DNA from 2 places in the Bacillus salitolerans genome. Region 2 is predicted to be linked to the other one. Evidence: a T-box and tRNA genes for the amino acid it is inferred to sense, from the RefSeq annotation. Region 2 holds a T-box; the other holds one or more tRNA genes.
The links. The T-box of region 2 lies ahead of thrS (threonine--tRNA ligase). A T-box ahead of a tRNA ligase gene usually reads a tRNA of that ligase, here a tRNA-Thr.

Region 1: it encodes a tRNA-Thr, which carries the amino acid that the T-box ahead of thrS (threonine--tRNA ligase) is inferred to sense. The anticodon was not compared.

What each region holds. Positions count from the first base shown of each region.
Region 1 is NZ_JBHUEM010000054.1:1,141-17,099, forward strand. Features, by position in the region: tRNA gene ACFSCX_RS21910 (tRNA-Val) at 182-257, shown strand; tRNA gene ACFSCX_RS21915 (tRNA-Leu) at 288-372, shown strand; tRNA gene ACFSCX_RS21920 (tRNA-Leu) at 385-473, shown strand; tRNA gene ACFSCX_RS21925 (tRNA-Arg) at 478-554, shown strand; tRNA gene ACFSCX_RS21930 (tRNA-Pro) at 562-638, shown strand; tRNA gene ACFSCX_RS21935 (tRNA-Ala) at 652-724, shown strand; tRNA gene ACFSCX_RS21940 (tRNA-Met) at 840-913, shown strand; tRNA gene ACFSCX_RS21945 (tRNA-Ile) at 947-1,023, shown strand; tRNA gene ACFSCX_RS21950 (tRNA-Ser) at 1,034-1,126, shown strand; tRNA gene ACFSCX_RS21955 (tRNA-Met) at 1,170-1,246, shown strand; tRNA gene ACFSCX_RS21960 (tRNA-Asp) at 1,251-1,326, shown strand; tRNA gene ACFSCX_RS21965 (tRNA-Phe) at 1,334-1,409, shown strand; tRNA gene ACFSCX_RS21970 (tRNA-Thr) at 1,570-1,645, shown strand; tRNA gene ACFSCX_RS21975 (tRNA-Tyr) at 1,679-1,763, shown strand; tRNA gene ACFSCX_RS21980 (tRNA-His) at 1,779-1,854, shown strand; tRNA gene ACFSCX_RS21985 (tRNA-Gln) at 1,911-1,985, shown strand; tRNA gene ACFSCX_RS21990 (tRNA-Gly) at 1,989-2,062, shown strand; tRNA gene ACFSCX_RS21995 (tRNA-Ile) at 2,082-2,158, shown strand; tRNA gene ACFSCX_RS22000 (tRNA-Asn) at 2,178-2,252, shown strand; tRNA gene ACFSCX_RS22005 (tRNA-Ser) at 2,258-2,348, shown strand; tRNA gene ACFSCX_RS22010 (tRNA-Glu) at 2,365-2,436, shown strand; gene ACFSCX_RS22015 (glucose-1-phosphate adenylyltransferase) at 3,294-4,457, shown strand; gene ACFSCX_RS22020 (GlgC family sugar phosphate nucleotidyltransferase) at 4,475-5,509, shown strand; gene glgA (glycogen synthase GlgA) at 5,506-6,963, shown strand; gene ACFSCX_RS22030 (glycogen/starch/alpha-glucan phosphorylase) at 6,938-9,340, shown strand; gene cspD (cold-shock protein CspD) at 9,577-9,777, shown strand; gene ACFSCX_RS22040 (TraR/DksA C4-type zinc finger protein) at 10,084-10,848, opposite strand; gene ACFSCX_RS22045 (1,4-dihydroxy-2-naphthoate polyprenyltransferase) at 10,989-11,918, opposite strand; gene ACFSCX_RS22050 (isochorismate synthase) at 12,173-13,588, shown strand; gene menD (2-succinyl-5-enolpyruvyl-6-hydroxy-3-cyclohexene-1-carboxylic-acid synthase) at 13,581-15,326, shown strand; gene menH (2-succinyl-6-hydroxy-2,4-cyclohexadiene-1-carboxylate synthase) at 15,323-15,959, shown strand, end outside.
Region 2 is NZ_JBHUEM010000057.1:20,907-36,865, forward strand. Features, by position in the region: gene ACFSCX_RS25000 (alpha/beta hydrolase) at 1-348, shown strand, start outside; gene ACFSCX_RS25005 (response regulator transcription factor) at 369-1,043, shown strand; gene ACFSCX_RS25010 (sensor histidine kinase) at 1,036-2,325, shown strand; gene ACFSCX_RS25015 (serine hydrolase) at 2,430-3,359, opposite strand; gene ACFSCX_RS25020 (hypothetical protein) at 3,320-3,541, opposite strand; gene ACFSCX_RS25025 (AAA family ATPase) at 3,655-4,173, opposite strand; gene ACFSCX_RS25030 (MBL fold metallo-hydrolase) at 4,246-5,175, opposite strand; gene ACFSCX_RS25035 (non-canonical purine NTP pyrophosphatase) at 5,247-5,816, opposite strand; gene mraY (phospho-N-acetylmuramoyl-pentapeptide-transferase) at 5,985-6,938, shown strand; gene ACFSCX_RS25045 (S-layer homology domain-containing protein) at 7,012-8,919, opposite strand; gene ACFSCX_RS25050 (GNAT family N-acetyltransferase) at 9,116-9,640, opposite strand; gene ACFSCX_RS25055 (VOC family protein) at 10,039-10,443, opposite strand; gene ACFSCX_RS25060 (RNA polymerase sigma factor) at 10,723-11,214, shown strand; gene ACFSCX_RS25065 (anti sigma factor C-terminal domain-containing protein) at 11,207-12,220, shown strand; T-box leader at 12,299-12,517, shown strand; T-box leader at 12,554-12,770, shown strand; T-box leader at 12,808-13,026, shown strand; gene thrS (threonine--tRNA ligase) at 13,076-14,272, shown strand; gene ACFSCX_RS25075 (AzlD domain-containing protein) at 14,381-14,698, opposite strand; gene ACFSCX_RS25080 (AzlC family ABC transporter permease) at 14,704-15,429, opposite strand; gene ACFSCX_RS25085 (TrmB family transcriptional regulator) at 15,789-15,959, opposite strand, start outside.

The DNA.
Region 1 (15,959 bases), on a different contig from region 2:
GACTTTTGATAGATGAAGGTTATTCGACCTCGAGAGGCAAGGAGCCGTAGCTGGACAAAAACTTTCTTGAATACAAATCTGTTATCTAGTTTTGAAGGAATATTTTTTTGTGATTTTCTCTTGCTATTTTTTTATAAGTTTGTATAATAGTAAGAGTCGCTAGTTTTTATCATATACTTTTGGAGGATTAGCTCAGCTGGGAGAGCACCTGCCTTACAAGCAGGGGGTCGGCGGTTCGATCCCGTCATCCTCCACCATTTATAATAATTAGTATTTCTTCTTAGTACGCGGATGTGGCGGAATTGGCAGACGCACCAGACTTAGGATCTGGCGCCTTACGGCGTGGGGGTTCGACTCCCTTCATCCGCACCATATATTTATATCGCCGGGGTGGCGGAACTGGCAGACGCACAGGACTTAAAATCCTGCGGTAGGTGACTACCGTACCGGTTCGATTCCGGTCCTCGGCACCATTTAGCGCCCGTAGCTCAATTGGATAGAGCGTTTGACTACGGATCAAAAGGTTAGGGGTTCGACTCCTCTCGGGCGCGCCATTATTTTCGGGAAGTGGCTCAGCTTGGTAGAGCACCTGGTTTGGGACCAGGGGGTCGCAGGTTCAAATCCTGTCTTCCCGACCATTAAATATAATATGGGGCCTTAGCTCAGCTGGGAGAGCGCCTGCCTTGCACGCAGGAGGTCAGCGGTTCGATCCCGCTAGGCTCCACTTTAAGTTATAATTGAACTATCATTAGCAAATTGGAAGTAAATTCATATTGCCTACTCAAGTGATGATATGATATATTATACTTCTGTTCAAAAAACTTAAAAAATACTAATATGGCGGTGTAGCTCAGCTGGCTAGAGCGTACGGTTCATACCCGTGAGGTCGGGGGTTCGATCCCCTCCGCCGCTATCCTTAAAAAAGGATTTATATAGAGCTAAATAAGGACCTTTAGCTCAGCTGGTTAGAGCAGACGGCTCATAACCGTCCGGTCGTAGGTTCGAGTCCTACAAGGTCCACCATTTACTATACGGAGGAATACCCAAGTCCGGCTGAAGGGATCGGTCTTGAAAACCGACAGGGGTGTAACAGCCCGCGGGGGTTCGAATCCCTCTTCCTCCGCCATATTCTTTAAATGGCACAGTGAAAACTGAATAATTTCTATTGTCGCGGGGTGGAGCAGTCTGGTAGCTCGTCGGGCTCATAACCCGAAGGTCGTAGGTTCAAATCCTGCCCCCGCAACCAAAGTGGTCCCGTGGTGTAGCGGTTAACATGCCTGCCTGTCACGCAGGAGATCGCGGGTTCGATTCCCGTCGGGACCGCCACTATTATGGCTCGGTAGCTCAGTCGGTAGAGCAAAGGACTGAAAATCCTTGTGTCGGCGGTTCGATTCCGTCCCGAGCCACCATTTCTATTAATTTGCCGGCATAGCTCAGTTGGTGAGCACGTCGGAATTGGCTTCGAAGGATATGCGTCAGCGTACCAATCGAGTCTCTTCTTGTTTTAACTATCTGAAATTGGGACGACAAGTACTATCAATTATTCAATTAATAAGACATCCAATATACGCCGGCTTAGCTCAGTTGGTAGAGCAACTGACTTGTAATCAGTAGGTCGTGGGTTCAAATCCTATAGCCGGCACCATTTACTTTAAACTATTTTGTTTCTTTAACATATGGAGGGGTAGCGAAGTGGCTAAACGCGGCGGACTGTAAATCCGCTCCCTCTGGGTTCGGCAGTTCGAATCTGTCCCCCTCCACCATTATATATAACAATGGCGATCGTGGCGAAGTGGTTAACGCATCGGATTGTGGTTCCGACATTCGAGGGTTCGATTCCCTTCGGTCGCCCCATTATAACTTTACATGTAATGAACTTTAAACTATAATTTTTACTGTCTTTTGATTAATGGGCTATAGCCAAGCGGTAAGGCAACGGACTTTGACTCCGTCATGCGTTGGTTCGAATCCAGCTAGCCCAGCCATATGCGGGTGTAGTTTAATGGTAAAACCTCAGCCTTCCAAGCTGATGTCGTGAGTTCGATTCTCATCACCCGCTCCATTATACCTTACTAACTTTAGGGCCTATAGCTCAGCTGGTTAGAGCGCACGCCTGATAAGCGTGAGGTCGATGGTTCGAGTCCATTTAGGCCCACCATATAATTTTTTATAATCATTCCACCATAGCTCAGCGGTAGAGCATTCGGCTGTTAACCGAAGGGTCGTAGGTTCGAATCCTACTGGTGGAGCCAAATATGGGGAAGTACTCAAGTGGCTGAAGAGGCGCCCCTGCTAAGGGTGTAGGTCGTTAACGCGGCGCGAGGGTTCAAATCCCTCCTTCTCCGCCATAAATGTTTATATAACGGCCCATTGGTCAAGCGGTTAAGACACCGCCCTTTCACGGCGGTAACACGGGTTCGAATCCCGTATGGGTCATCTCTTAAAGCTCTGCAAATATGCAGAGCTTTTTCTATTTTAGTAATATAATCCGAAAGTAGTATCTAAGCTTTCAATAAGATACAGGCCCATGATTCAAAATGTTTTAGTTCTCCAACCAGACCAGCACATAAGGAGAAATAGTAATAACTAATTGATTATGATTGGGTCAGCTCCTTAACAATCAAGAAAAGTATAGATATCTGCACTTAATACAACGATTTTTTCCTGATTCCAACCATTCGAGACATTATTTCAACTTTTTCCCACCTGATTCCAACCATTCGTGACATTATTTCAACCATTTTTCACCACATTTCAACCATTTGACAAATACTGGAACTCGCCCGTGGTCCCTTTGAGAAATACTGCCAGTTGAAATAGTATAAACTTGAACGCCTTCAGTAACCCTCTAGTAGTATTTTATTTGGTTTAGTAGTAATGACTTTTAGCACAGAAAGGCCTCCTATTGCAAAAATGGGACTTGTTTTTTTCGTTAATTACCAAATTTCCATTCCCCTCGTAATGACCTTCTACATGTTTCGCCTACATTCTTTTTTATATGATATCCTTCCTCTATTCTTGTAAAAAGCTGTCATACGAAAGTGTCTTTCGCGCGATTTTTTTTACAAGGAAATAAAAATGCCGACTTGAATAGTTATAATTACTCGGATTTCTTCGTTTTTTACATGAATGAATCTTTCCTATTAAACAAATTATATTTCGCACCTTCGCACAAAAAATGATTAATGAAAACTAAATATTTCGTTTTTTTCAGTTATGTCATGTATGCATCTCTCTATGCATATTAAATACAATACTATTTCTACTTATTTCCGAGAGGGGAGATTATTGCAATGATTCAGAGAAGATGTGTTGCCATGCTTTTAGCAGGTGGTAAGGGAAGTCGTCTTAGTACACTCACTAAGAATTTAGCTAAGCCTGCGGTTCCATTTGGTGGGAAATATCGTATTATTGATTTCTCACTGAGCAATTGTACAAATTCTGGGATTGAAACAGTTGGAGTATTAACGCAATATCAACCCCTTCTATTAAATTCATATATCGGAATTGGAAGTGCTTGGGACTTAGATCGCAAGCATGGTGGAGTTACTGTATTACCTCCTTATCTAGAATCGAACAATATGAGATGGTACACAGGGACTGCTAGTGCTATCTATCAAAACTTAAATTATATCAAGCAGTATGAGCCAGATTATGTCCTCATTTTATCAGGCGATCATATTTACAAAATGGATTATGCGGAGTTGCTTTCATACCATGTTGAAAAAGAAGCCGATGTCACCATTTCAGTTATCGAAGTCCCATGGGAGGAAGCAAGTCGGTTTGGCATTATGAATACGAATCATGAGCTGAAAATTATTGAATTTGAAGAAAAGCCAGCGGCTCCCAAAAACAATTTGGCTTCGATGGGAATCTATATATTTTCTTACTCTATTCTTAAGGAGTATCTTGAGATGGATGACCGTAATCCAGAATCCAGCCATGATTTTGGTAAGGATGTAATTCCTCTTTTATTAGATGAGAAGAAAAAACTAATGGCCTATCCTTTCCAAGGATATTGGAAGGATGTAGGAACGGTAAAGAGCTTATGGGAAGCCAATATGGATTTATTAGAGGATCAGCCTGAGCTTAACCTATATGATCATGCTTGGAGAGTATATTCGGTAAATCCAAATCAACCACCCCAATATATTTCACCAGACGCATCAATTGAGAAATCTCTGATAAATGAAGGTTGTGAAATTTATGGGACCATAGATCATTGTGTCGTATTTCAAGGGGTATATGTTGGTAAGGGTTCATATATTAAAGACTCTGTCATTATGCCAGATGTTCAAATAGGTGAGAATGTTTTTATTGAACGAGCCATTATTCCTTCTGGTGTAAAAATTGAAACGGGCACGATTATTCGATCAGAAAGAGACTCTGAAGAAATCATTTTAGTTTCAGAAGAGATGCTATCCTCACACCAAACTGCTAACGCAGAGTCTATATAACGGAGGTTTTCCTGCAAATGAAAGACACAATGATGGGCTTAATTGATGCAACCACCATTCATGAATCACTACGATTACTAACATCCAAACGATCGTTAGCAGCAATACCATTTGGAGGACGTTATCGCTTAATTGACTTCGTACTATCCAACATGGTGAACTCAGGGATTCAATCAGTCGCTATATTTCCAAAACATCAATATCGATCACTCATGGATCATTTAGGCTCAGGAAAGCAATGGGATTTAAATAGAAAGAGAGATGGACTATTTTTCTTTCCACCAACAGATGGGCATGATGATTCTTTTGTAGATGAATTTGGTTCTTTCTCTCATATGCAAGCAAATATCGACTATTTTTTAAGAAGTACACAGGAGTATGTGGTCATAACAAACTGTAACACGATTTGTAACATCGACTTTAGAAAAGTTCTAATGAGTCATAAAGAGACAGGAGCAGATATTACAACGGTTCGAAAAAATGGCAGACCACTAAATATGTACCTATTAAAAAAAGAGTTTTTAATGGATTTATTCTGTCATTATAAAGAATCTGGTTACACTCATTTTTCTGATGTTCTTTGTGACCGTCACATGATGTATCGGTTGCATAGTTACGAGTATGACGGGTATGTTGCCCAAATCAATTCCATTGAAGCTTACTACTATCACAGCTTAGAGATGCTGAATCATGATGTATGGAAACAATTATTTATAAAAAATAGACCAATTTATACAAAAGTGAAGGATGAACCACCCGCAAGATATATGGATGGAGCAAAGGTGAAAAATTCGATTATTGCCAATGGATGCATCATTGAAGGCCATATAGAAAACAGTATTTTGTTTCGAGCAGTTAGAGTAGGGAAGGGGACGGTAATAAAAAATAGTGTGATTATGCAACAAAGTCTAATAAGAGATAGATGTACATTAGAATCAGTGATATTGGATAAGGATGTCAAAGTTGGAGAAAACGTTAAGCTTTATGGGGAGAAAAGCCGACCTTTTGTGTTGGAAAAAGGGACGATACAAGGAGCGGTGATGAATTTATGAATATCCTGTTTGTTGTATCTGAATGTGTTCCATTTGTCAAAACAGGGGGGCTGGCCGATGTGGCTGGTTCCCTTCCTATTGAACTTAAACAATATGGAGCAAATGTATCTGTCATTCTGCCGAAATATAGTAGAATACCAAGACAATTTGTAGAGAGCATGAACCATCAAAACTCATTTACAGTTCGAGTCGGCTGGAGAGAGCAATTTGTTGGGATAGATATGCTAGAGCTTGGCGGAATCACCTATTATTTTATTGATAATGAGTACTACTTTAAGAGAGACACCTTATATGGCCATTTTGATGATGGTGAACGTTTTTCTTATTTTTCCCACGCAGTCATCTCGTTTATCTCACAATTAGAAGTAAAGCCAGATATTGTTCATTGTCATGATTGGCATACAGCAATGATACCTTTTCTGATCAAGGAAGTGTTTCACTTTGAAATAAGAACGGTATTTACGATTCACAATTTGCATTTTCAAGGTCTGTTTCCAAAAGAAATTCTTCATGATCTATTAAATATAGACGATTCCTATTTTACAGCAGGCTCTCTAGAGTTTTATGGCATGGTTAATTTTATGAAGGCGGGTATTTTAGCGTCAGATTACATCACAACCGTTAGTCCTACCTATTGCCATGAAATCCAGACTCCTTATTTCGGGGAGAAGCTTGATGGATTATTAAGAGAAAGACGTGAATCTTTTTATGGCATACTAAATGGAATTGATTATGAAGAGTATGATCCGGCACAGGACCCTGCGATACCATATTTGTATGACCAATATAACCTTATGTATAAGGAAAAGAACAAACGGGTTCTCCAATCACACTTCCATCTAAATGAAGATACATCTGTTCCAATCATTGCCATGATTACAAGATTGACAAGGCAAAAAGGGATAGAGTTAGTACAACATATATTTCAAGAGTTGATGCAGTTCAATGTTCAATTTATTGTTCTTGGCTCAGGTGATACTGAATATGAACAATTCTTTGAGAAGATGAGTCATATGTATCCAAATCAAGTACGGACGTATATTGGGTTTGATGAAACTTTAGCTAGGCTTATATATGCCGGTTCAGACATGTTTTTAATGCCTTCGAAATTCGAGCCATGTGGGTTAGGGCAGCTTATTGCGATGAGGTATGGTACAATCCCGATTGTTCGAGAAACCGGTGGATTAAATGATACCGTGACCTCGTACAATGAAGGAGAGGGTACAGGGAACGGCTTTAGTTTTACTAACTTTAATGCTCATGACATGCTATACACCATTCACCGTGCTATTTCCTTCTATCATAATAAAGACATTTGGCTGTCACTGATGCAAAATGCAATGAGTGAAGATAATAGCTCAGGTCGGTCTGCATTTATGTACAATCAACTATATTCAAAACTAATTATACCTGTTAGGGGTGAGGGGTATGTTCCAAAGCAAGGAGCAGTTTAAGCTTATCTTTTTACAGAAGCTTCAAATGATGTACGGTAAGCGCTTTGAAGACACAACTGTAAGTGAACAATATCATGCCCTAGGACAGCTGGTAAGGGAACAAATTAGTGCTCAGTGGATTGAAACAAATGAAAAACATAGAACTTGTAAAAGAAAACAAGTGTATTATTTATCGATAGAATTTTTGCTTGGTCGAATGCTTGGGAATAATCTTTTAAATCTTGGAATTCGTGATTTATGTGAAGAAGCATTACGCGAAATAGGAATATCTCTTGTAGAGCTTGAAGAATGTGAAATTGATGCTGGCTTAGGTAATGGTGGATTAGGAAGATTGGCTGCTTGCTTTTTAGATTCACTCGCCTCTCTAAACTTACCTGGCCATGGCTGTGGTATTCGATACAAGCATGGCTTGTTTGATCAGAAAATTGTCAATGGGTATCAGGTTGAATTACCTGAACAATGGCTGACACATGGGAACGTTTGGGAGGTTAGAAGGGCTGATGAGGCAGTAGATGTCAAGTTTTGGGGTGAGGTAGAAGCCTATCGTGAAAATGACCACTTAAAGTTTCGTCATATAGGTGCTGAGACGATTACAGCAGTACCTTACGACATGCCCATTATCGGTTATAAAACAAGTACAGTTAATACTTTACGTTTGTGGAATGCAGAGGCTGCACCCTATCCAACACATAAAAATGTCCTACAATATAAGCGTGAAACAGAAGCTGTTTCTGAGTTTCTTTATCCAGATGATACGAATGATGAGGGGAAAATACTAAGACTGAAGCAACAATACTTCCTTGTGGCAGCAAGTTTACGTAGTATTATTAATTCCTATCGTAAGCAGTATCCGGATTTGTCCACCTTATACCAATATGTAGCGATTCATATTAATGATACTCATCCCGTGTTAGCAATCCCTGAATTAATGAGAATCTTGGTTGACGAAGAAAGTATTCCATGGGATGAGGCATGGGAGATTACTACCAAAACCATTTCATATACGAATCATACAACTCTTTCTGAAGCGTTAGAAAGATGGCCGGTTCCTATTTTTAAGCCGTTATTACCTAGAATCTTCATGATTGTTGAAGAAATTAACGAAAGATTTTGTAGGGAGTTATGGGATATTTACACAGGAGAATGGGACCACATTGAAAGAATGGCCCTTATATCTCATGGCGTCATTCGAATGGCCCATCTGGCTATTGTAGGAAGTCATTCTATTAACGGTGTGGCAAAAATCCATACTGAGATTTTAAAGCATCGTGAAATGAATGATTTTTATGTGTTATTCCCTAATCGATTTAATAACAAAACAAACGGAATTACTCATCGCAGGTGGCTATTAAAGGCAAATCCTCAGCTTTCTACACTTATAACGGATTCTATAGGAGAGAAATGGATAACTGAACCAGAAGAATTAAGAAGACTTGAACACTTTGCCGATAATTACTCGTTTAAAGAACAATTGATGAATGTGAAACAGAAACGTAAAGAGATACTGGCAAGCCGAATATATAATCAAACAGGATTAAAAATTGATACCCAATCCATTTTTGATGTTCAGGTTAAAAGGCTGCATGCATATAAACGACAGCTACTAAATGTTTTACACATTATGCATCTATACAACAAGTTAAAAGAAAATCCAAATTATGACATTCACCCACGAACCTTTATTTTTGGAGCGAAGGCTTCTCCAGGATATCATTATGCAAAGAAAATTATTAAACTCATTAACACCGTTGCGGACAAAGTTAATCATGATCCAGTTATTAGTAACATTCTAAAAGTGGTATTTATTGAAAATTATCGTGTTTCTATAGCAGAGGAAATTATTCCAGCTACTGATGTTAGTATTCAAATTTCTACTGCCAGTAAGGAAGCTTCTGGAACAGGAAATATGAAGTTTATGATGAATGGTGCTTTAACTCTAGGTACCTTGGATGGAGCTAATATTGAGATAGGAGATGCTGTCGGTAAGGAGAATATTTATACGTTTGGTCTTACTTCCGATGAAGTATTAAATTATTACGAAAATGGTGGATATCGTTCAACTGATTATTATCATCATAATAAACCGATTCAAATGGTAGTGGATCAATTAGTTAACGGATTTTTTCCTAAAACTGGAACCGAATTTGAGCTAATTTATGATTCTCTACTTGTTCAAAATGATGAATTCTTTGTTTTAAAGGATTTATTAGCCTATATCCCAATTCAACAAGAAGTCGGAAGGGGATATGGTAAGAAGAGTGACTGGTATCGTAAGAGTACGTTAAATATCTCAAAATCTGGATATTTTTCAAGTGATCGGACGATCAAAGAATATGCAGATGGAATCTGGGGATTATCGAAGGTACTAGTAAAATAAACATTAGCAATTGTTGACTATACCGTAATTCGTGTGTTATATTGTAGTTACTATCGAGCAAGTTTAGAAAAGTTAGAAAGTAAGAATGTTATACCTTCATGAGAAATGTTTGGTAAGTTTTTACTTCTAAACATTTTGATTGAGGGTTTTTTAATGTGTATTATTATGCGTCTTTTCATCTTCTCGGCAGTGAATCTTTTGGTACCGAGATGTACCAGTTCTAGGAGGTCAATTAAATGCAAAACGGTAAAGTAAAATGGTTTAACAGCGAAAAAGGTTTTGGATTCATCGAAGTTGAAGGTGGAGACGACGTATTCGTACATTTCTCAGCAATCCAATCTGAAGGTTTCAAATCTTTAGAAGAAGGTCAAGAAGTTAGCTTCGAAATCGTTGAAGGTAACCGTGGACCACAAGCAGCTAACGTAGTTAAGCTATAATTCAACCCATAAATGACAAAGCAGTCCTGTATAGGACTGCTTTTTAAAATTATAAGAAAGTATAAACGTTTTCAGTAAGAGAATGGGCTAATGACTTGAAATCCAGCTCCAGCACCTAGCGACTCGAGGTCAAATGTTTCTAAATGAGTAAAAGGGGAAAATCACCCTTTTCTCATTTAGGAACATTTGCTCTGCCTTAGGTTAAACGGGCGATTGCGCCTTTTGTTTGTTCATCCCTCTATAAGATAAATTGTAAACTTCAAGGAAACAACCTGTGGCTGCAGACTTATCGTTCTATCGTTGTGTTTATCTGTAGTGATCCTTTCCTTCTTCAACGTATGGCTCTTTTTCTCCAGGAGGTAGATCTCCAAATATAGTCATTGTTCCTTCTTCATCTAATATATCTTCATATTGTTCATGTTGATGATTTGGATAAACAGTGATATTTTTACCTTCTATATCTGTGCCGATAAAGTTCTCATAAACCTCTACATATCCTACTGGATCATCTGATTCTACGTATGCGTCATTATAATGCTCTACTTCCATGTCTATATCAGATGGAGTTTCAGAAGTTCCATAACGGGCAACGTCTTGCCATGAATCCTCGGCATCATATGCCTCTCCTTCTGATTCATCATATTCAAATCGGCCAAAGGCAGGCATTAATACATTTTCCTCAACTGGTCTTTCATGAGATACGAGATGATCAGGAGTATGCTCTTTACAGTATAGGACTGTTGGAAGTGCCTCAAGACGCTCTAGATCAATTTCTTTACCACATTCTTTACAAATCCCATATGTCCCATCCTGCATGGCTTGGAGAGCATCATCTATATCTTTAAGTTCTTTTTCTGTATGTTCGTTTAACGCAATATCTTTTTCGCGTTCATAAAGCTCAGTGGCATTATCAGCTGGGTGGTTATCATAGCTTGATAATTCTCCCATTGATTCGTGAATCGCTCCTCGTTCTAAATCATAGTGTCCTACTTTTTCAAATCGATCTACTATCGCTCTTTTATCTTGGATCAATTGATTTCGTAGCTTTTCCATTTGGAGAGCAGTAAGCATAATGGGTTCCCTCCTTTATATAAGGTTTAAATTCAACACCTTCTTGTATAGTATGTACTATGTTCAATAAAACATATGTAGGAAAAACTGAAAAACAAAACACAGCCCTCCAGATGAAAGGCTGTGTTTATTGTTTTGGATTAAATAAAATAGGCAAGGACTAATCCAATCGATAGGAGTAATCCGAAGATCGTATTTGTTTGAGCAGTTGCCTTCATGGCAGGCATCATTTGCAAAGGGATTGTTTTTCCAATAAATCCTTTTGTTGCTTGAATCGGCTTTGGGATACTTAATAATACAAGTAGTAGCCAAGGGGAGGCTATCTTTAGACCAATTAAAACAATGACCCATAGATAGGACACGATAAACATCCCTGCTAATACCATAATCGCACGCTTTCGACCAACTAGGATGGCTAATGTTTTTCTTCCATTTTCTTTATCACCATCTAGATCTCGTATGTTATTAGCAAGCAAGATAGCTCCAACTAAAATAGAGATTGGCATTGAAATAAGAACGCTTTCGACTGTAATTGTACTAGTCTGCACATAATAGGAAAGTAAAATAATGATATTTCCCATGAATAGACCGGCTACCATTTCCCCAAATGGAGTATAGGCAATAGGAACTGGACCACCTGTATAAAAATACCCAGCCGCCATACAGATCGTACCAATAATCGCGAGCCACCAGCTAGTTTGCATACAAATATAAACACCTAGTATTGTTGCAATCCCAAATAGGAAAAAGGCAAGTGTTATAACGGTTTTGGGCTGAATTCCATGACGGACAATAGCTCCACCAATACCGACAGAACCTTCATGATCCAGTCCTCGTTTGAAGTCATAGTACTCATTAATCATGTTCGTCGCAGCTTGAATAATTAAACAGGCAAGCAACATGATAATAAATAGAGAAGAATTAATATTCGTATATGGTAAAGCAAGTGCTGTTCCAATAAAAACTGGTACAAAAGCAGCTGTTAACGTATGTGGTCTTGTCAATGCCCACCAAACTTTCCAGCTAGATTGTTCTTTAATGTTATGTTCTTGATTTGTTTGTAATTCCATAGACGTTTCACCTCTCCACGCCAAAATGTATCACATTAAGTTTAGGAGAACACACAAGAAGTGTCAACGCTTTTATAAAGGAATAAACATCATGATTTTACAGCATTTGAAACGTTTTCCTTTAAGGTTCGGGACAAACAATATAAAATAGAAATAAATAGACAAAATATTGACATGGACAGTAGTCAGGTGTATTTTAGTAGAGTCAATTTGAAACGTTTACATAGATAGAAGGTTTTTTAGGGGGATTTAAGATGGCAACCATTCAACAGACCAAGTGGCATGACAACATCGTGGATGGAATAAAAGAAGCAAATAGATTACAGCAACCTATATTAATTAGTCGTTCCGATCAAATAGAAGATATAGACCCCCTTATATTTTTTACAGTTGGAAGAAGGCTATTTAAAGGAGAACGTTTTTATTGGAGAGAGCCAAGCAAAAATGAATGGATTGTTGGACTTGGATCAGCATATAGTATTCAATCAAATGAACGGACTTCAAAGCGATTTGAAAATATAGAAGAAGAGTGGAACGATTTGATTAATAATGGATTGCTTTTTTTAGAAGAACCTACAAAAGCAACAGGACCATTACTTTTTGGTGGGTTTTCATTTGACCCTTATAAAGAAAGAACCCCACTGTGGAGAGATTTTCCGGAATCAAAGCTTTTCATTCCTAAGTTTATGCTAACGTATTCTGATGGGAAAATGTGGCTAACAATCAATATGGTTGTAACAGAAGCTAATAATCCTGAAGTTGTGTTTCAACAGCAACTTATGGAGGAAAAGCACATCCTTCAATCGGTAAAGGAACCCTTTGACTTTTCTGAAGAATGTACGTATACAGAGGAAGAGATTGAGGTAGAAAAGTGGCTTCAATCAATAAAGGATGTCGTTAGCCATATTCAAAATGGTGAGCTTGATAAAGCCGTCCTTGCACGTGAACTTAAACTTGTTACTTCTACGAGCTTTCCAGTTGAAGCAATTCTTTATCGTTTGCAAGAAAATCAGGCGAGTAGCTACATATTTGCCCATGAAAGCGGGAAATCAGTATTTATTGGTGCAACACCAGAGCGTCTTATTAAAAAAGACCAAGAGAAATTATTCTCCACTTGTTTAGCAGGATCTATTAGAAGAGGCGAAAGTATAAAAGAAGATGAATTATTGGAACAAGAGCTGTTAAATGATCATAAGAATCTTGTCGAACATCAATTTGTTGTAGATATGATTGCGAAGGAAATGGAACAAGTCTGTGTAAACATTAAAAAACCTTCGAAACCAAGTGTGTTTAAAGCAAAAGACATTCAACACTTATACACACCAATTATAGGTGAGGCTAAAGAAGGGACGCCATTACTAACCATCGTTCAGAAGCTTCATCCAACCCCTGCTCTTGGCGGGTTTCCACAAGAAAAAGCGTTACAAGAGATTAGAGAGCATGAGGCATTAGATCGTGGCTGGTATGCAGGTCCTATCGGTTGGATGGACTCGAGGGGAAATGGAGAATTTGCGGTGGCGATTCGCTCAGGATTGTTTCAAGAAAATAGGGCGTCCCTATTTGCTGGCTGTGGGATTGTGGATAAATCGGAGCCTAATCAGGAATACGAGGAAACGCAAATTAAGTTTAAACCGATGCTTACTGCAATTGGAGGCATGGTAAATGAATGACAGTAAAGCACTAACAGATTATTTAGGTACCTTTATTCAAGAACTAGTTTTTAATGGGGTTGAACAGGTAGTCATTAGCCCAGGTTCAAGATCAACTCCGTTTGCTTTGTTGTTTACAGAGCATCCTTCCATAAAAACATGGATTAATATTGATGAGCGTTCGGCAGCTTTTTTTGCACTAGGATTAGCGAAGGCTTCAACAAAGCCTGTTGTACTACTATGTACTTCTGGAACGGCTGCTGCCAATTACTATCCTGCGATTATCGAGGCAACGTATTCCAGAGTACCTCTTATTGTGTTAACTGCAGACAGACCACATGAATTACGAGATGTAGGGGCACCACAAGCGATCAATCAGCTTGATTTATATGGAAAGTATAGTAAATGGTTTGTTGAGATGGGCATACCGGAGAATAGCCCAGGGATGCTACAATATGTAAAGATGGTCGCTGCTCGTTCCGTAGCAACGTCACTTTCTTCACCAGCAGGGGTTGTTCATTTGAATTTTCCATTTCGTGAGCCACTCGTTCCAAATTTTGAACAGCTTAATTGGGGTTTAGTAAATGGAAGAAAGAATATATGTGCATCAACTAGTTCAGTCATGTCTAGTGAAATGATAGATATTCTCTTAGAAGCATCTAGATGTGAAAGAGGTATTATTGTGTGTGGTTCACATGATCAAGGAGGGTTCCCGCATGCCGTTGTGCGTTTGGCGAATATGTTAGGGTTTCCTATCTTGGCAGATCCACTTTCCCAGCTCCGAAGTGGCTCTCACGATATGTCATCAGTTATTGATTGCTATGATACCATTTTGAAAAGTGAGAAGGCATTCTCTGCGTTAAAACCAGATGTGATTATCCGGTTTGGAGCTATGCCGGTTTCAAAGGTTCTAACTCAATTTATCAGTCAATCATTAGCAAAGTATCACATCGTAATTGATTCGGATCCTGATTATCGTGACCCAACATTAAGGGCGAACTATTTCTTTCATGTGAATGAACACTCTTTTTGTGACGAAGCAGCCCGGATTTTACGTGATGTAGAAACAACAACTGACTATTTAACTCTTTGGAAAAAGTTAAACAAGCTTGTAAAACCTGTACTGTTAAGCGAGTTAAAAGAGTATATGTTTGAAGGGGATGTTATTCGTACATTAGCACCGGTTCTTGAGAATGGGACTAGCTTATTTGTAGGAAACAGTATGCCAATTCGCGATTTGGATACCTTTTATTTTACAAATGATAAAGATGTTAAGATTTATGCAAACCGTGGCGCCAATGGAATTGATGGAATCATATCGACTGCATTAGGTTGCAGTGCTCACAATGAACGTCTCATCTTGATTGTTGGCGATATAACTTTTTATCATGACCTTAATGGTTTACTTATGAGTAAACTCTACAATCTACCTATCACGATCGTTATTGTTAATAACAATGGTGGTGGTATCTTTTCTTTCTTACCCCAATCTAAGGAAAAGAAACATTTTGAAGAGGTATTTGGAACGCCAACAAACTTAGATTATGAGAAAGTGGTCGACATGTACGGCGGAGTGTTTCATAGGGTCAAAGATTGGAAAGAGTATCAAATGGCAATAAAGAATAGTCTTGATATGAATCAACTAGTTGTGGTGGAGGTTCCGACTGAAAATAGAGATGAAAATGTTATATTACATAGAAACCTATGGAACGAAGCAGTTGAATTAGTTGACCAATATTTAATGGAACAGTTAACATGAGAATTCTTTTAAATAATATAACTTATTCATATGAAATAATAGGAAGTGGCCCGAAGCTATTGTTCCTGCATGGTTTTACTGGAAGTAAACAAAATTGGAAGGGAATTGCCTCCAATTTATCTGAGCACTTTACAGTCATTACAATTGATTTGATTGGCCATGGGGAGACAGATTCACCGCTTGATTCAGCACGGTATGAGATGAACGCTGCTTGTTTGGATCTCAATTTATTTTTAGAGAAATTAGACATAAACACCGTTCAATTAGTAGGTTATTCGATGGGTGGACGGCTAGCAATTGCATTTGCGTTATCGTATCCTAACCGTGTTTCCTCTCTCATTCTAGAAAGCAGCTCACCAGGAATTGAACGTATAGAAGAGCGTAATCTGCGAATTCTATCAGATGAACAATTAGCTGAAGAAATAGTTGAGAAGGGTATTACGGAATTTGTGAATAAATGGGAAAACATACCGTTATTCGAATCGCAAAAGCTTCTTCCAGAAAGTATTCAAGCGGCTATTCGTGCCGAGCGGTTAACCAATAATCCAATTGGACTAGCAGGTAGTCTAAAAGGAATGGGAACGGGGAAGCAGCCTTCCTATTGGGACCAATTACAAGAAATAAAGATACCTT
Region 2 (15,959 bases):
TTCCCTTATGGGCCAGAGATTGAAGAGGGACTTCCGAATCCATTTTTATATATTTTCACAAAAGAAAGTAATAACTTTAGCCGGTTCCATTTTTCTGAGAAAGAATGGAAGCAATACCCCGGCCTTGACACAAAAGAGAAATACGTGAAGATGGCCACTGAGTTTAATCAAAGGAAAACCGGAATTCTCAAAAATGGAGGTGAAGAGTGGGTTGTTTCTGGAACGGATCATATGAGTTTTTCAGACGTTGGTTTATATTCTCCTTTACTAAGTCATTATCATCCAGCCATACAAAAGAAAATTAATGAGAAATTACTGCATTTTTTTGATAAGCATGTTAAAAAGTAGAGAGTGAGGTGAATTATTGTATGATAAAAATATTAATTGCAGACGATGATCCTTATATTCGTGAGTTAGTAAGACATGCCTTAAGATCGGAAAATTACAAAATAATAGATTCAGAGAATGGCAACGATGCGATAGAAAAGATTCATTCCGAAAGAGTGGATCTAGCCATACTAGATATCATGATGCCCGGTCTGAATGGCCTAGAGGTTTGTCAGGAGTTAAAAAAGTACTATGATGTTCCCGTCCTTCTCCTTACCGCTAGAGGAACGAGCTTTGACAAGATTTCTGGTTTTCAAGCTGGGACTGATGATTATTTAGTCAAACCGTTTGACTTTGAAGAATTAGCCTATCGTATTAAGGCCCTCCTTCGAAGATACTCTTATAATGTTGGATTTTCCGTACAAGTAGGTCCATTATATATAAACGCGGAGAGACAGGTTTATATGGATCAGAAGATGATCGAGCTACCACCAAAGGAGTTTGAACTCTTGTATTTACTTGCTTCTCATCCTAATCGAACCTATACTCGTGACCAGATTATCGAGCGTATATGGGGAGACAGTTTCGATGGTGATGAAAGAACGGTAGACGTCCATGTAAAGCGAATACGAGACCGTTTTTCAGCGCTCACTGATAGTATTAAAATTGTGACAGTGAGGGGACTTGGCTACAGGCTGGAGGTAAAACATGTTTAACACTCTCTATGTACGAATGATTTCATATTATATAGCTGCAGTCCTTATTGGCGTCGTGGTTGCCTGGGCGTTAGCCCTATACATATTTCAAGAATCTGATAAGAAGTTTACGACCGAGGAGCTTATCCAAAAAGGAGATTCTATTAAGCAATTATATATTCAATCGAATCCTAACGATTTGGATATGTTCCTACAGACTGTCGCTCGAATGACTTCAGTTGGAATAAAGGCTAAAGTAGCTGGTCAACAAGAATTAGAGTACATCAATTGGCCCAATGAGGAAAATTTCTGTAATTGTAGTGTATCGGTACAAGAAACATGGCAACTAGACGAAGGTGTTACCATAATCGAACTCATTGAATCAGAGCCAGTACAATCAAATGGGTTGCATGAAATTGCTATTCTACTGACAATTGTCCTCTTAATCGGAAGTCTGATTTTTTTATTATTTGCTAAACTACTGGTTAAGCCCATCCATCAAGTCACGAGAGCAGCCAAACAATTAGCAACTGGTGATTTTAATGTCCAACTTCCAGAAACAAGACAAGATGAGGTAGGATTGCTATCCAAAACAATGAATAGCATGGCATTGAAGTTGGGACAATTAGATCGCGAACGAATTGAGTTTGTTGCAAATGTATCACATGAATTTCAATCTCCACTGACCGTCATAAAAGGGTTCGCATCGATGCTTCAAGAGGAAGCAAATGATGAAAATATGCGAAGGCGTATTTCAAAAATTCTCATTAAAGAAAGTGAACGCTTGTCTAATTTGAGTGATAATTTACTCCGGTTAGCTTCACTTGATTCGGACAGGTATAAAATATCCCCTTCTCACTTTGATGTTGCAGAACAAGTAAGACGTACAATTTTATCTTTTGAACCCATTTGGTCAGAAAAGAAGTTAGTTGTCGAGATGTGTGCAGAAGAAACGATGATTGAAGCTGATGAGGAACTACTCAACCAAGTTTGGTACAACCTTATGTCAAACTCCATAAAATTCACCTCGCCTGGTGGAAGAATCAAAATAACGATAGAGGAGGAGATGAATTTTCTTAAAGTGAAAATTTTTGATAACGGACTTCCCATTTCAATAGAGGAACGAAAAAAAATATTTGGGCGTTTTTATAAAGTAGATCGAGCAAGAAATCGAAAAATGGAGGGCAATGGTTTAGGTCTATCCATTGTTAAAAAAATTATATCTATTCACAATGGATCCATTCAGGTCGTAGACGAAGAGGATGGAAAAGCGTTTGTTGTCCATATTCCTAAGAGCATATAATCTATTAACGTGCTAGGGCATGGTACTCTCACATAAAGAATTGAGAGTGCCCAGTCCTAAATATAAAAAGGATATTCTTACCTTATTTATCTACTGGATATCTATTATTCTAATTCTCTTTTAACTTGCGCTCGAAAATCTTCGTCTGTTAGAAATTTAAGCTGAAAACCATGTAAATTTTTTGAAAGCTTCGCCTGTTCGAACGATGTTAAATCATTTGAAAAAAATGCGAGTTCTGTTTCATTTCCTTCTTTATCCGTTGCATACATTGAATTGGTGAGGACAAAAGCTGTTGATCCACCCTTTTGCCCTGCATGTACTAGCCACTGGCGGTTACTTGGGTTTTCCATTAATTGTTCCATAACCGGATCAAGATAGTCATAAACCCTTTGTTCAAAATATGACTTATTATTAAGTTTTCTCATAATCGATACATAATCTTGAGCTGTGGCACCAGGTAAACGATCAGACCATATTCGCTGTATGTCCATATTTAAGTCTTTTAGTAATAGCTTTTTCTCTTGTTCTGTTAAAGGCTGTTTTAGCCAACTGTTATGAATATCAATGGCCAGACGGCGATATTCCTCCATCTCCATCCTATTCAAGACAGCAACCAGTTCTTTCTTAGACAAGTTTCTCTCTTTTTTCAAATGCTCTGGGATGAATAACGCACTTACAATTGGGTAAAGGCTGTCATGATTGGCTACATGTAAGCTCTGTAGAAGATGCTCTATATGATCTAATCCTAGTAAACTCATTAAATATTCAGTATTAGCATTAGAACTATAACTAATCATCCCTTTCGCTACTTCACTTAAGGGGATATGTTGAAGGTCTATTCCACTATTGGTAAGATGCTTTATCCACCCTTCGTGGGCCCCACCGTCGGTTTTTGGAATGAAAAATGTGTTTAGTTCCTTCGTACTTACCGTTTCGTTTGGATTAATGATGCCTTCCGATGCCTGCCTTGCATCTTCAATCGCTACAATAATTTTCACTGTACTCGCATCACATTTTGGTTTACCTCTACCCATTTCTCCTTATTAAAATGAATGGATAGCGATACTTGCTCTAATTCTTTCTTATCTTTTATAAACTGTAAAATATATTCAGGATCTTCTTTAGCTACATCCTTCTGAAATAACCATATTCCAACTCCAAATATCAATAAAACGAAGAGAATTATTCCGACTATACTCCAAACCACAATATTCAAAATGTCTCCTCCGATATTTATTATTACGATTTAATGATAAATTAGAAAATAACATTTTTTTAAATTTACTACTTTCCTACAATGTTTCTACTCCTTCAAATACTAGTGCCATATTAATCATTAAAGTAATTCTTTAAATTAGCCATTTCAGTAACGACGATGATTTTGTCATGATACATAGAAAAGTTTCGATAAAAAGCCGGTTTACCAACCTCTTCAAAGTAACGGTTCCATTTAAACATTTTAAAAAATATGTTTAATGTCGGTTTGTAATTGGCTTTTTCCAATCGAAGCGTTTGTTTAATAAATCTCTTAATGATTCTGTAAGTCCTAATTGAATACTTTGTGTCTAAAAAAATGATCAAATCAGCATTATGAAAACTATCAGCCACCCAATCCTCATTGTGAACACCCTCTATAATCCAGCTTTCCCTTTGGAGAATATCATGGAAGTAGTCCTCTCTTTCTTTTTCTTTCCTTCGAATATCTCCATTTGGATGTCTGATCCAAACAACATTATCTAATTCATAAAATGGAATTTGTAGCTGTTTAGATAATTTTTTTGCTAACGTGGTTTTTCCACTTCCAACTGAACCAATGATATGAATTTTTTTAGGAGTTTCCTTTTTCATGCATCGCCTTTCCCCTATCTCTATACTTGACTACTATAACCAGCATACCTCCCACTATTTGTAATTACGGCCTTATTCCATGGTTATCTTTTTCCATTCTACGATTCTAGTAACATTTTGTATGTAATTTTCCGGTGAGCTCCAATGTTTATAACGATCAGGAACTTTTATATTTTTATTCGTTAAACCTTCACTCGTAATCAGGCATAACTCGTTGATGTAACGGGTAAGTAGTGTGATGTCTTCCTTTGTTCCGACTAAACCATGACCTGGGATTGCAGCATCTATTTCTAATGTATGGATCTTCTTTAAAATCTCCATCCATTTTAAAGGATTGGTTTCCTCAAAAAATGTTGGATGACAATGAACAAATAATAAATCTCCCATGAACATTACTTTTTCATCAGGAATATAGAGCATGGAATCACAAAACGAATGACCACCACCTAATGTGAAAAGCTTTGCGGATCTTTCAGACCCATAGAAGCTTATCTCATCATGAAAGGTTTGAGAAGGGAGTACTAATTCTAATGTAGGAAGTGATAGTTTAAGCTCCATAAGGAATCCAATTTGGTTATGCAGCTCCATCTCACCGTTTTGGGTTAACTGCTCTTTTAGTGTTTGGATATAGTTCGTTAAACCTTCTATATCGTCTTTCTGCTTTTTAATCCTTGTTGGGTGAGTATCCTTCATTTTAGAATAGGTAAGATTGCTTGAAATGATCTGACTGTCCTTGAATACTTGATTACCACGGATGTGGTCTCCATGCCAATGACTATTAATAACCCACTTAACTGGTTGCCCTGTAATGTTTTCAGCTAAAATTTTTAAGTCTTCCGCTGCTTGCTGTGTATTAAACGTGTCAAAGACAATTGTTTTATCCCCTAAATTTACAAAACCAGCATTCGCTCCAGAACCACCATCTTCTTTAGCGATGGCAGAATATACATGCTCACTAACTTTCTCTAGTGTGAAATGTTTACTCGTGAATGATCCGTTCATACAGTTCGCCCCTTTACCTTTTATATCTCCGAGCCACAACTATTTCTTGCTACGCATATAGAAATACTAGATTAATTGCAATCATCATACCATTTACCAAATTGTGTCATACATGAATCTTGTTTCACCCTATTATATGTACTGAAATCCTCTTCCCTAAATTCTGCGAGTGTTTTATCAAAATGTTCAGGGATAAAAATGTACCATAAATCTGACCATTTCTTTTCATTTTCATGCCCTCTTATCTCAATTGAAATGGAACCGGGAGATTTACTTTTAAAAAACCTCATTTCCTCTCCATCAAAATAGGCCAAGCAAGATCTAAACTCACAATACCGATTTTGCTCATTCATCATTAGTTTAAGAACACCCTTTATTCCAATTGTGTCTAACATATGATTGACATAGGCTCTTGGAAAACCATTCAATTCAGAAATAAAAAAGCCAGAATCTAAAGCAATACACGGACGCTTTACAATAGAATACGCTTGTAACACTTTTTGTTTTGCAATTTCTTTAATATCGTCACTTCTTGGTTCACTCAATTCAGCCTCAATAGGTAACACTTTTATATTTTTTAGTTCTTTTTGGGCGGATGCAATTTTCCCTTTATTGGTCGTTACAAACACTATTTCTTTCATTTCATTCTTCCTCCCTACAGAAAATGGAAATACCTCTATTATTCTATCATTTATTCCAAAATTTTATTAACTGCATTATATTCTAGAAATTCGCTTCTTTTATAGGCAGGGTACAACTAAATTTTGTCGAAAATAATAGATAAGCTTTTCGAGAGGAGATCAAAACTGTTGTTATATCAACTTATTCCAGCAATCCTAACCTTTATTCTAGTAAGTACTCTATCCCCCTTCTTCATTTCATTTCTTAGAAAGTGGAACTTTACACAGCCTATTAGAAAAGAGCTACCACAAGAGCATCATGATAAAAAAGGCACTCCTTTAATGCTAGGTAGTATTTTTATGGTAGGTGTGGTCGTTGCTTTATCGTATCATTCAAGTCCACTTATGTTTTTTCTAGTCAGTACATTTGTTTTATTTAGTTTAGTTGGCTTTCTTGATGATTTTTGGAAAGCCCAAAAGCAAGATCCTGGAGGTATATCAGCTAAAACAAAGCTTGTTTTTCAATTTATTATTACGATTTTACTTCTCTTTATTTTAATCAATGTATTTAATATTGAACCGATGGTTCACTTGTCTAAATCGATAAGTTTATTTCTTCCGCTAAGCTTATATATCGCGATAATGACTTTATTTATTGTGGGGTCAGCTAATGCGATTAATTTTACAGACGGAATGGATGGCTTACTTGGAATGGTATCGATTCCTACGTACTTTTTCTTTTTTATCATATCGGATTACACAGAAGTGAAGATATTTAGTTTAGTCATGATTGCAGGTATCGCTGGATTTTTAATCTATAACCTTTATCCTGCTAAGGCATTCATGGGTGATACTGGGTCTATGGCAATCGGGGGTTCATTATCCTTTCTAGCTATTATAGAAAAAGTAGAACTATTAATTCCAATTCTGTTTTTCATCTATTTACTAGAACAGTTTTCGGTAATGATCCAAGTTTTCTATTATAAAAAAACAAAAAAAAGATTGTTTTTAATGTCACCCATTCATTTCCATTATGGTCTTAAGTATGGCTGGTCAGAGAACAAAATAGTAACGGTTTTTGCCATTGTATCTTGGATTTGCACCCTACTTTGTCTTCTTTATTTTTACTTTTTTATGACTTAGCAATTAACTATATTTAGAAAAAGGAGAAATAAATCACAATCATGATTTAATTTCCCCTTTTTTCATTGGTTCTTTATTTATTTTGATTCATATACTCTGTAACAATCCGATATAAAAATGCAAGAGACTGTGCTCTAGTTAGGGAATCGTCAGGTCTAAATGATTGGACAGTCTTCTCATAATCCCCATCTTTATTTGGATATCCTGTTGAAATCCCTTGATCATATAACCACTGAATAGCTTGTCCTTCTGTCACTTCCACTAAAGTAATAGCACGTACTAAGGTAGTTGCAACGTCTCCTCTTCTAATAAGAGCATCTTCATTCCCTTTTACTTGAATATTTAGTTCCTTCGCGACTTCATAAACATCAGAAGTCAGTTTTTCAGGGAACAGTACGCTAAACACATACGTTAGCAATTCTTTTTCAGATACGACTTCATTTGGATTGATTTTATCACCAGTTAAATAATTTTGAAGAACTCCCAGTTTTACTGCCCATTCCACTGGTTTAGACCAATATTGGTTATCTTGATAATCTGAATAGAGTGCAGATAAATTAAGTAAAGTTCCAGTTTTTACCCATAACGCAATGTCATCGATAAAATTAGCAGGTACATTGGCTGGTAAGGAATATTCTGCTCCAGTTGGGACACCATTGAAATTCACTAATGGGTGTGTTAAATCCGGATACATCTTATATTCCACATCAGATCGATGCATTAGCGCTTTTTTCCACCCTAGCAACTCCGTGGCAGGTACTTGTATATCCTTTACCCCTTGTAAAAATAGGGATGGATTTGACTGCTTCTTCGCTGTATTTGTAGCAGAGTACTTGACAAGATCAAACCACCAATAGGAGTTACCAAGCGCAAAGTTTTGAGGAATATTTTCTTTTGAGTATGCTGGATTTTTTAGTAAAGCAATTTGCTCCTCATACATAGCTACAATTTGTTTCTGCTGAGCAACCACTTCTTCTGGTAGTCCTGCTTCTATCGCACGCTCTAATGCTTGTTTTTGTTGAAATAATAGTAGATCTTCTAATTTACTACTTGGCGCAGCTGCATAAATAGATCCTGCTATTTTACCTTCCTTGTCTTCGTCAATAATCATCGGAAGCTCCATTCCGCCTTGACTATGTCCTAAAACGAATATTTTATCTTGATCAATTTCATCTAAATTTGATAGCAAATCGACAGCCTTTAACGCATCATATACTGACTCTTCTTTAATCGTCAAAGTAGGGTTCATTGCACTTTTCAAATTATGAGCATACGTTCTTTTATCATAACGAATAACAGCAATTCCTTGACTAGCAAGACCAACAGCTAGATCACGGAAGGGCTTTAGTGACATCGTTGTGACATCTTGATCTTGCGGTCCTGAACCAGCTACAAGAACAACGGCTGGAAATGGCCCCTCACCTGTTGGCATAGTAAGTGTTCCTGCTAACGGAAACGAGGAGCCTTCTCCTACCACTACTTCTTTTTCTACATAGTTTCCTGTATCATATGTAGGTTTTTGATAATTGCTTGGACCGTAATAAAAAGGAATATATAAATCTTCAATAGTCCCTTCTTCATTAACAAATAGGGTCACTGAAAATGGAGAAACTTCTCCTTCGACTGAAACCTCTGTTTTCGTAAACGGAATTCTATTATGAACATCGACACTCGTTACACTCGTTACGTTACCAAATTGTGTAGTTACCTGCGAAAATAACGTGCTTAGAAATTCTTCAGGTACATACTTTTTAAGCTCTGGACTAAAAGAGAGGTATGCCTCCGACCAATTCCCTTCCATTACATGATTCATAAAATCCTTACTTACCTTTTCATAGTTAACAACCTTTATAGGTACTGTTGACGTCTCTGTTGCATGCACGATGCCTCCTAAGTAACCAGTTGTTCCAATAGGAACAATCCCACCAACGGCAATCGTGGCAGCTAGTATGACCTTACTACCTTTTACAATCTTCTTCATCATCCACTTTCCTTTCTATTAGTTTTTTTTCTATAAATTTCTTAATCTACTATTTATTGTAAATATATTGGAGCATTTTGAACAGCGATAACCACCGAAACTTTCTATATACAAAATAAATTAGACTTGCACTACGACAAGTCATAGAACTTATGCAGTCATTTTTAACGTAGCTCCTAATTCAATTGCAAAACTGTCAAACTATGATTAAGGAAGAATTTGAAATCGCATAAACATGAACCTTTTTACTCCCTCTCATTATTTCCTTCTCAACGTTCATTCCTAATTTTTTGGCAACCATAATCGACGCTACATTACCAGGTTGAATCAATGCAATAAACCTTTCTATACCAAGTATATTAGACCCATAGTCCCTTAACGTAATGGCTGCCTCTGTTGCCAGCTTCTTCCCCCAATGTTCCTTGACTATCCAATACCCTATTTCATATTCAGTAGTGCCGTCAACCACTTGAGGAACGATCCCTGCATGACCGACTCTCATATTGTTCTCTTTATCAACTAGAATCATTAATCCTAAATCTTCCCGGGTTTTATACGTATTTAATATCCAATTCAAGAAGGTGTTTGTACCTTCTATGTCTCTTACCGTTCCTTCCCCAATATATTGAACCATCTCTGGGTCCGATACTAGAGAATATAAGAAATCAACATCATTTTCTGTATACTTCTGAAATGACAGTCTATTTGATTCAATTCTCATTGGAACCTCCATATTATTGTACTTAGTTCAAACTTTAATTAGCAAAAGCTTATGTTTAGTAGAATGAAGTAATACTCACTGTTATCTAAATAATTTTACTAGCGTCACGTCGTTTGACAAAGATGATAAGTTAGTTTTTCTTATGAACTGATAATATAAGAACTATCTTGGTTCTCAGCTTGTTGCCCCCCCAATGTTGGATCTAACCGCATCAAAATGTCCATAGAAACCCACTCACGGAAATGTTGTCGGATGTTCCCCCTTTTTCTTGAATCAATGATGGATCAGCTATCTCACTATACAACCACCTTATAGTCTGTTAGAAAGAAAAAATGGCTGTTGAGACTTTCTCGACAGCCTAAGAGCCATTTCGGTTCTTATTTTATTCGTATACTTGTTTAGTGACCCCATCCACCCCATATATCAATTTTATTACCATCTGGGTCTTTCACATAAAAGGATAATCCGCATTCACCATTATCTTGAATATCCTCTACATCTACTAAATTTCGTTTTAACCCCTCGTGGAATTCTTTAATATTTGTTACCTCAAGCGTTAAAATACATTGTTCATGTCCATCCACTTCTACAAAAGTAAGATTTCTTTTCTCGGCGGTTTTAATTAAGAAGATAGTTTGGCCTAGACAAATTTTAAGTTGTGCTTGAGTTGATTCTGCATTGACTTTATTAAGTAATTCTAAATGAAGGTTATTCACGTACCAGTCAGTAGATTTTACAATGTCCGAAACTGGTAGATAAATAGTGTTAATTGCTTTTACATAAGAAACCATTGGCTGAGTCATTTGTTATTTACCTCCTTATCATCTTTGAATACCACTTTCACCCTTGTCCTCCTTCCATATAGAATTATTAGAGGAAACATTTTCCAATTAATATTATAAGTGACCAACAAAGATATTGAAAGTAATTTTCTGAATAATTAAAATTCAAAATTGTCCCCCCCGCCCGAAGAACAACAAATACCTCTGTTGTTAGAAAATTTTTTAAAAATTTGTTTACATTTTAACTACTTGTTCGTTTAATAGTTGAAAGCTTTCGAAAGGAGAGAATATCGATACATTGTGAATACAGCATTTAATCAGCAAATAAAAGAGATTTCGAATAAAGTCTATCTTTACCTAGTAAAGCAAGGTTGTAACAAAGAAGATGCAAAAGACATTGTCCAAAATTCTCTCTATAAAGCGTTACTCTATATTGATTCAATCAGTCCGGATAAATTATCGGCTTGGATTTTTAAAGTCTCGATCAATCAATATTATGATTTGTGTAAAAAGAAGAAAATTGATATGAGGATCATAATGATTGAGATGACAAGCAATGAAAAGCTGCTGGATGACTTATTACTAGAAAATGAAGAAAAGGAAAATGTCCGGAAAACGCTAGAGAGATTAAGTCCGGTGTATAAGCAAATCCTTATTTTTAAATATGATACAGAGCTTTCGTACAAGGAGATTGGTAATGTTCTAGATATGAACGAAAACAAGGTAAAGACATATCTAGCAAGAGCACGAGCACAATTTAGAGATTATTATAGGAGGTATACAGATGAATAACCAGGATCACAACGAATCAGTCAACCAAGATGAATTAGAAATAGACTTCGCTTTTCAAGATAAAGATGTGAAATCAATGATAAAGAAGGCTAAACGAACGACAATAATACGCAACACAATCATATCAGTTGTCGTAACACCCATACTATTATTCGCCGGTATTGTATTGAATTCAACATTAGTCAATCATCAACACTACAAAGCATTTGGGGATCTTGAATATCATGAAAGGATCTCTGGACCCAACGTGTTTTTAGGCAGTAGCAGTTTTGATTATGGATTTTTAGGAGGAACCTTTAGTAGCGAAAAATTTAAAGTTATTGAAGATCGTGTTATCCCGTGGGGAAATGAAACAGTGGAATTTAACATATTCGGAAAGGCTAATCCGACAGCTTCTGACCGTGGAAGTGCACAAATCAATGAAAAGATTGGACCGCCACAAGTAGACCGTTTCTTTCACTATGAAAGCGGGGAAAGGGTGATGCTCTTTTATCATCCTTACCTGAACTATGACCATTACCTAGTTGATTTTGATTTACTTAATCAAGTCAGTGAAGATAAATACATCGAAATGGCCCTATCATTAGACCAAGGCTATACAATAGATGAGATAAATACCATGATACCTGATAGTGTGGATGTAACCTGGTACCGAGTAAATAGCTATTCACAATCACAATTAGATTTGTTTAAAGATGGTGAGAACAGGCCTGATCTTGCTCAAACGGTATATGGGTTTGATGCTTATTTTGATAGCACATTCAAAGAATCCAAAAGAACAGAAGAAGACTTTGTTGAGGATGTGAAAAGACTGAAGGATAGTAAATATAATAATTTTTTCACTTTTTATGTAAAAGATGTTTTATATGATGCGATCCAAGAAAATAAAGAAGATGGATTGATCATTGGCATAGTTGTAACTGGAACTAAGGATGAATTACAGGTATTAAACGGTTTACCTTTCATTAAAGGGGCTGTTCTTGGAGCGACGGTAGATAAATATTAGGGGAGTTTTAAGTAATTTCCCTATTGACATGAAGTATCGATTGACATATAATCCAAATTAATAATTTTTATAAACGTTTTATAAGCGTCGATAAGGACATGATTCAAGCTGTTATTTCTTTACCAGAGACAGGGCCTATGGCTGAAAGCCCTGAAGAAATAAGTTTGAATTACCACCTTTGAGCTATTATGGGGAATATTTTAGTATCCATAATCGGGTAATCCGTTATCTTTTTGAGCGTAGAGCATTTTAGCTTTACGGAATTAGGGTGGAAACACGACCGCACTCGTCCCTTGCTTGGGATGGGTGCGTTTTTTATTTTCACATTTATACTTTTGGGCAATGATAAGGACATGAATCTTACTTCACTTTCTTGACAGAGAACGGGGCCCCGGCTGAAAGCCCTGAAGAAAAAGTCAAGATTTACCACCTTTGAGCTATTATGGGGAACATTTTAGTATCCATAATCGGGTAATCCGTTATCTTTTTGAGCGTAAAGCACGTTGCTTTACGGAATTAGGGTGGCACCACGACCGCACTCGTCCCTTTCCTAGGGATGAGTGCGTTTTTTATTTTCACATTTATATTTTTTTGCAATGATAAGGACATGAATCTTACTTCACTTTCTTGACAGAGAACAGGGCCTATGGCTGAAAGCCCTGAAGAAAAGGTTAAGATTTACCACCTTTGAGCTATTATGGGGAATTTCTTAGTATCCATAATCGGGTAATCCGTTATCTTTTTGAGCGTAAAGCAGTTTTACTTTACGGAATTAGGGTGGCACCACGACCGCACTCGTCCCTTACTTGGGATGAGTGCGTTTTTTTTTACAAAAAAACTTAGGAGGAATGTAACATGTCAATTGAATTAGAAGCAGCAAAGAGAAATCACAGGAAATTAGGTCAAGAGCTAGAATTGTTTGTATCGATGGAGGAAGCACCAGGAATGCCATTTTTCTTACCAAAAGGGATGATAGTAAGGAATGAGCTTGAGAATTTTTGGAGAAGTGAACATCAAAAAGCTGGTTATCAAGAAATAAAAACTCCAATCATGATGAAACAAGAGCTTTGGGAAAAATCCGGACATTCGGATCATTACCACGAAAATATGTACTTTTCGGATGTAGATGACCAACGCTATGCGATTAAACCAATGAATTGCCCAGGTGCCGTTCTTATATTCAATAGTAAACGCAGAAGTTATCGTGAGCTTCCAATCCGCTATGGTGAGTTAGGGCTAGTTCATAGACATGAACTTTCTGGATCATTAAGTGGACTATTACGTGTACGCTCATTCACTCAAGATGATGCTCATTTATTTGTAAGTGAAGATCAAATCGAAGAAGAGTTAAGTAAAGTGTTGGACTTAATCAATAAATTCTATTCGAAATTTGGCTTTAGCTACAAAATTGAACTTTCAACAAGACCTGACGATTTTATGGGTGCAGCTGAATTGTGGGATGTAGCAGAGAATGCCTTAGAGTCAGTTTTAAATAAAAAGGGACTTGATTATCAAGTAAATCCGGGTGACGGTGCCTTTTACGGACCAAAAATTGATTTCCATATTCTCGATTCATTAAATCGCAGTTGGCAATGCGGAACAGTTCAACTTGATTTTCAAATGCCAGAAAAATTTGACTGTAGTTATATTGGCGAAGATAACAAACCTAAACGTCCAATTATGATCCACCGTGCCATTTATGGGTCAATCGAGCGATTTATGGCAATATTAATTGAGCATTATGCTGGGGAATTCCCACTTTGGCTCTCACCCGTTCAAGTGAAAATTTTGCCTATTTCTGATGCACACTTACAATACGCCCACCAAGTCAAGTCACAGTTGGAACAAATGGGATACAGATCAGAGATTGATGATAGAGTAGAAAAGATAGGACTTAAGATTAGAGAAGCCGAAATGCAGAAGATCCCATTTATGATGGTAGTTGGTGATAAAGAAATGGAAAACAATCAAGTTGCATTACGAAAACGGAAGGATGGAAACCTGGGAGCAGTGAGTGTAGCGGCTGCAGGTGAAATCCTTAAGGAAAACTAACAAATTCTGAATCCTAATGGAATAGTCCCACTAGGATTCCCTTTTTTGTGATGTGACTTTTCGATATATTCAATGCATGTACAAAACAACTATTCTCTTAATGCCCTCTTAGTTAACCAATAGATTAATCAGGACAACACCAGCTACACTGACTCCAAAGCTTAAAAATACATTTTTGCTTAGTTTCATTAATAGTAGGCATAGAATACTTGCCACTAGGTAGATTGGATTGATGACAAATTCTTTGTTTTGTAAGAATAATGAAGGAAAGATAAGCCCTGCTAAAATACCAATAGGAATAAAGGACAAACCATTTTTCATTCGACTGGAAAAAAAATCGCTAGGAACGCGAAGTAAAGTTCTACGAGTTATATACGTAACGACGGACATTAAAAAAAACAATAATAAGGTTTCTGTAACACCCAATTTATTTACGCTCCTTTTTCTTCAGTTATTGCTAACGCTTCTCTCGGTTGTTCTTTATCTTCTTTTGAAACGAATCCTATTAAGAAGGCAACAATACCAGTAATTAATAAGTTTAAACCATTAGGTAAGAGTAATGTAAGAAGAATAGCTAATCCCCCGCAGACAATGAAAACGATGACCTTTTTCAGTGAAGTGAGCTGAAAATATACTAATGCAAGAAACATAGCGGTAAAGCTGAATCCTAACCCCAGTTTCTCTGGATCTGGTATCCAGCTTCCTGCCACTGTTCCAATCGAAGTCCCAATAAACCATGTTAAATATAGGGTTAAGCTCACAGCAATAATATAATATTTATTCGGTAAGTGGTTTCTAAAATGATTGAGTTTTATGGCATATTGTTCGTCAATTAAAAAGAACGCCATCACATTCGTGTAGGTCGTGGAAAACCCTTTATAATATGGTGACATAGATAACCCCATTAAGAAGTGCCTTGAGTTTATAAGAAATGTCGTTAATACAATCATCCAAAAATTAACTCCATCAGTTAACATGGATAATGTCGCAAATTGTGCAGATCCAGCAAATACTATTAAAGACATGGCCATACTTTGCCAAGCAGATAGGTCAGCTTGAATCGACATTAAACCAAAGATTGCACCAAATACGAGTAAACTTAAACCAATCGGTAATGCATCCAAAAAGCCCTTCTTCCAATGTTGTTTCTTCTGCATATTACATCCTCCTCAATAGTAGTTAAATAAATAACTACTATCAAATAAAGTGAAACTTTCAATCAGTGGGGGTTTTCCTCATCCCCCACTGATTGTTAGCCCCGGCCCGCATGATGTGGGTCACACAGACGTTGCCACAGGATGTGGGGATCTTAGTCTGTGTTCATATTATCGGGTTCTTACTGGCGCTTATCCCCCACTTAAACTTCTCGATTCATCTAATGTTTTGAAGTGGGGGTCTTAGCGCCAGTTGGAGCGGGATAAATGATAGAAAAAATACTCAATTGTCCCACTCTATTTCTATAGATAGGTAGAATTGAATATTTACAAAGCAAAGCATATAAGCAAGTTCGAATCGCTTACACTTTAGTGAAATTCCTACCAGTCACAATTTGAAATAAATCTGATCGGCTTCTCCATAATGCATTTACTTTTTCTGGGCCATATTCTCTCGTGATCTCCTCAATCATAATATCATGACGTATATATTCGATAGCTACTAGAACGAGGGCTGGATCTTTCGTCTTAAC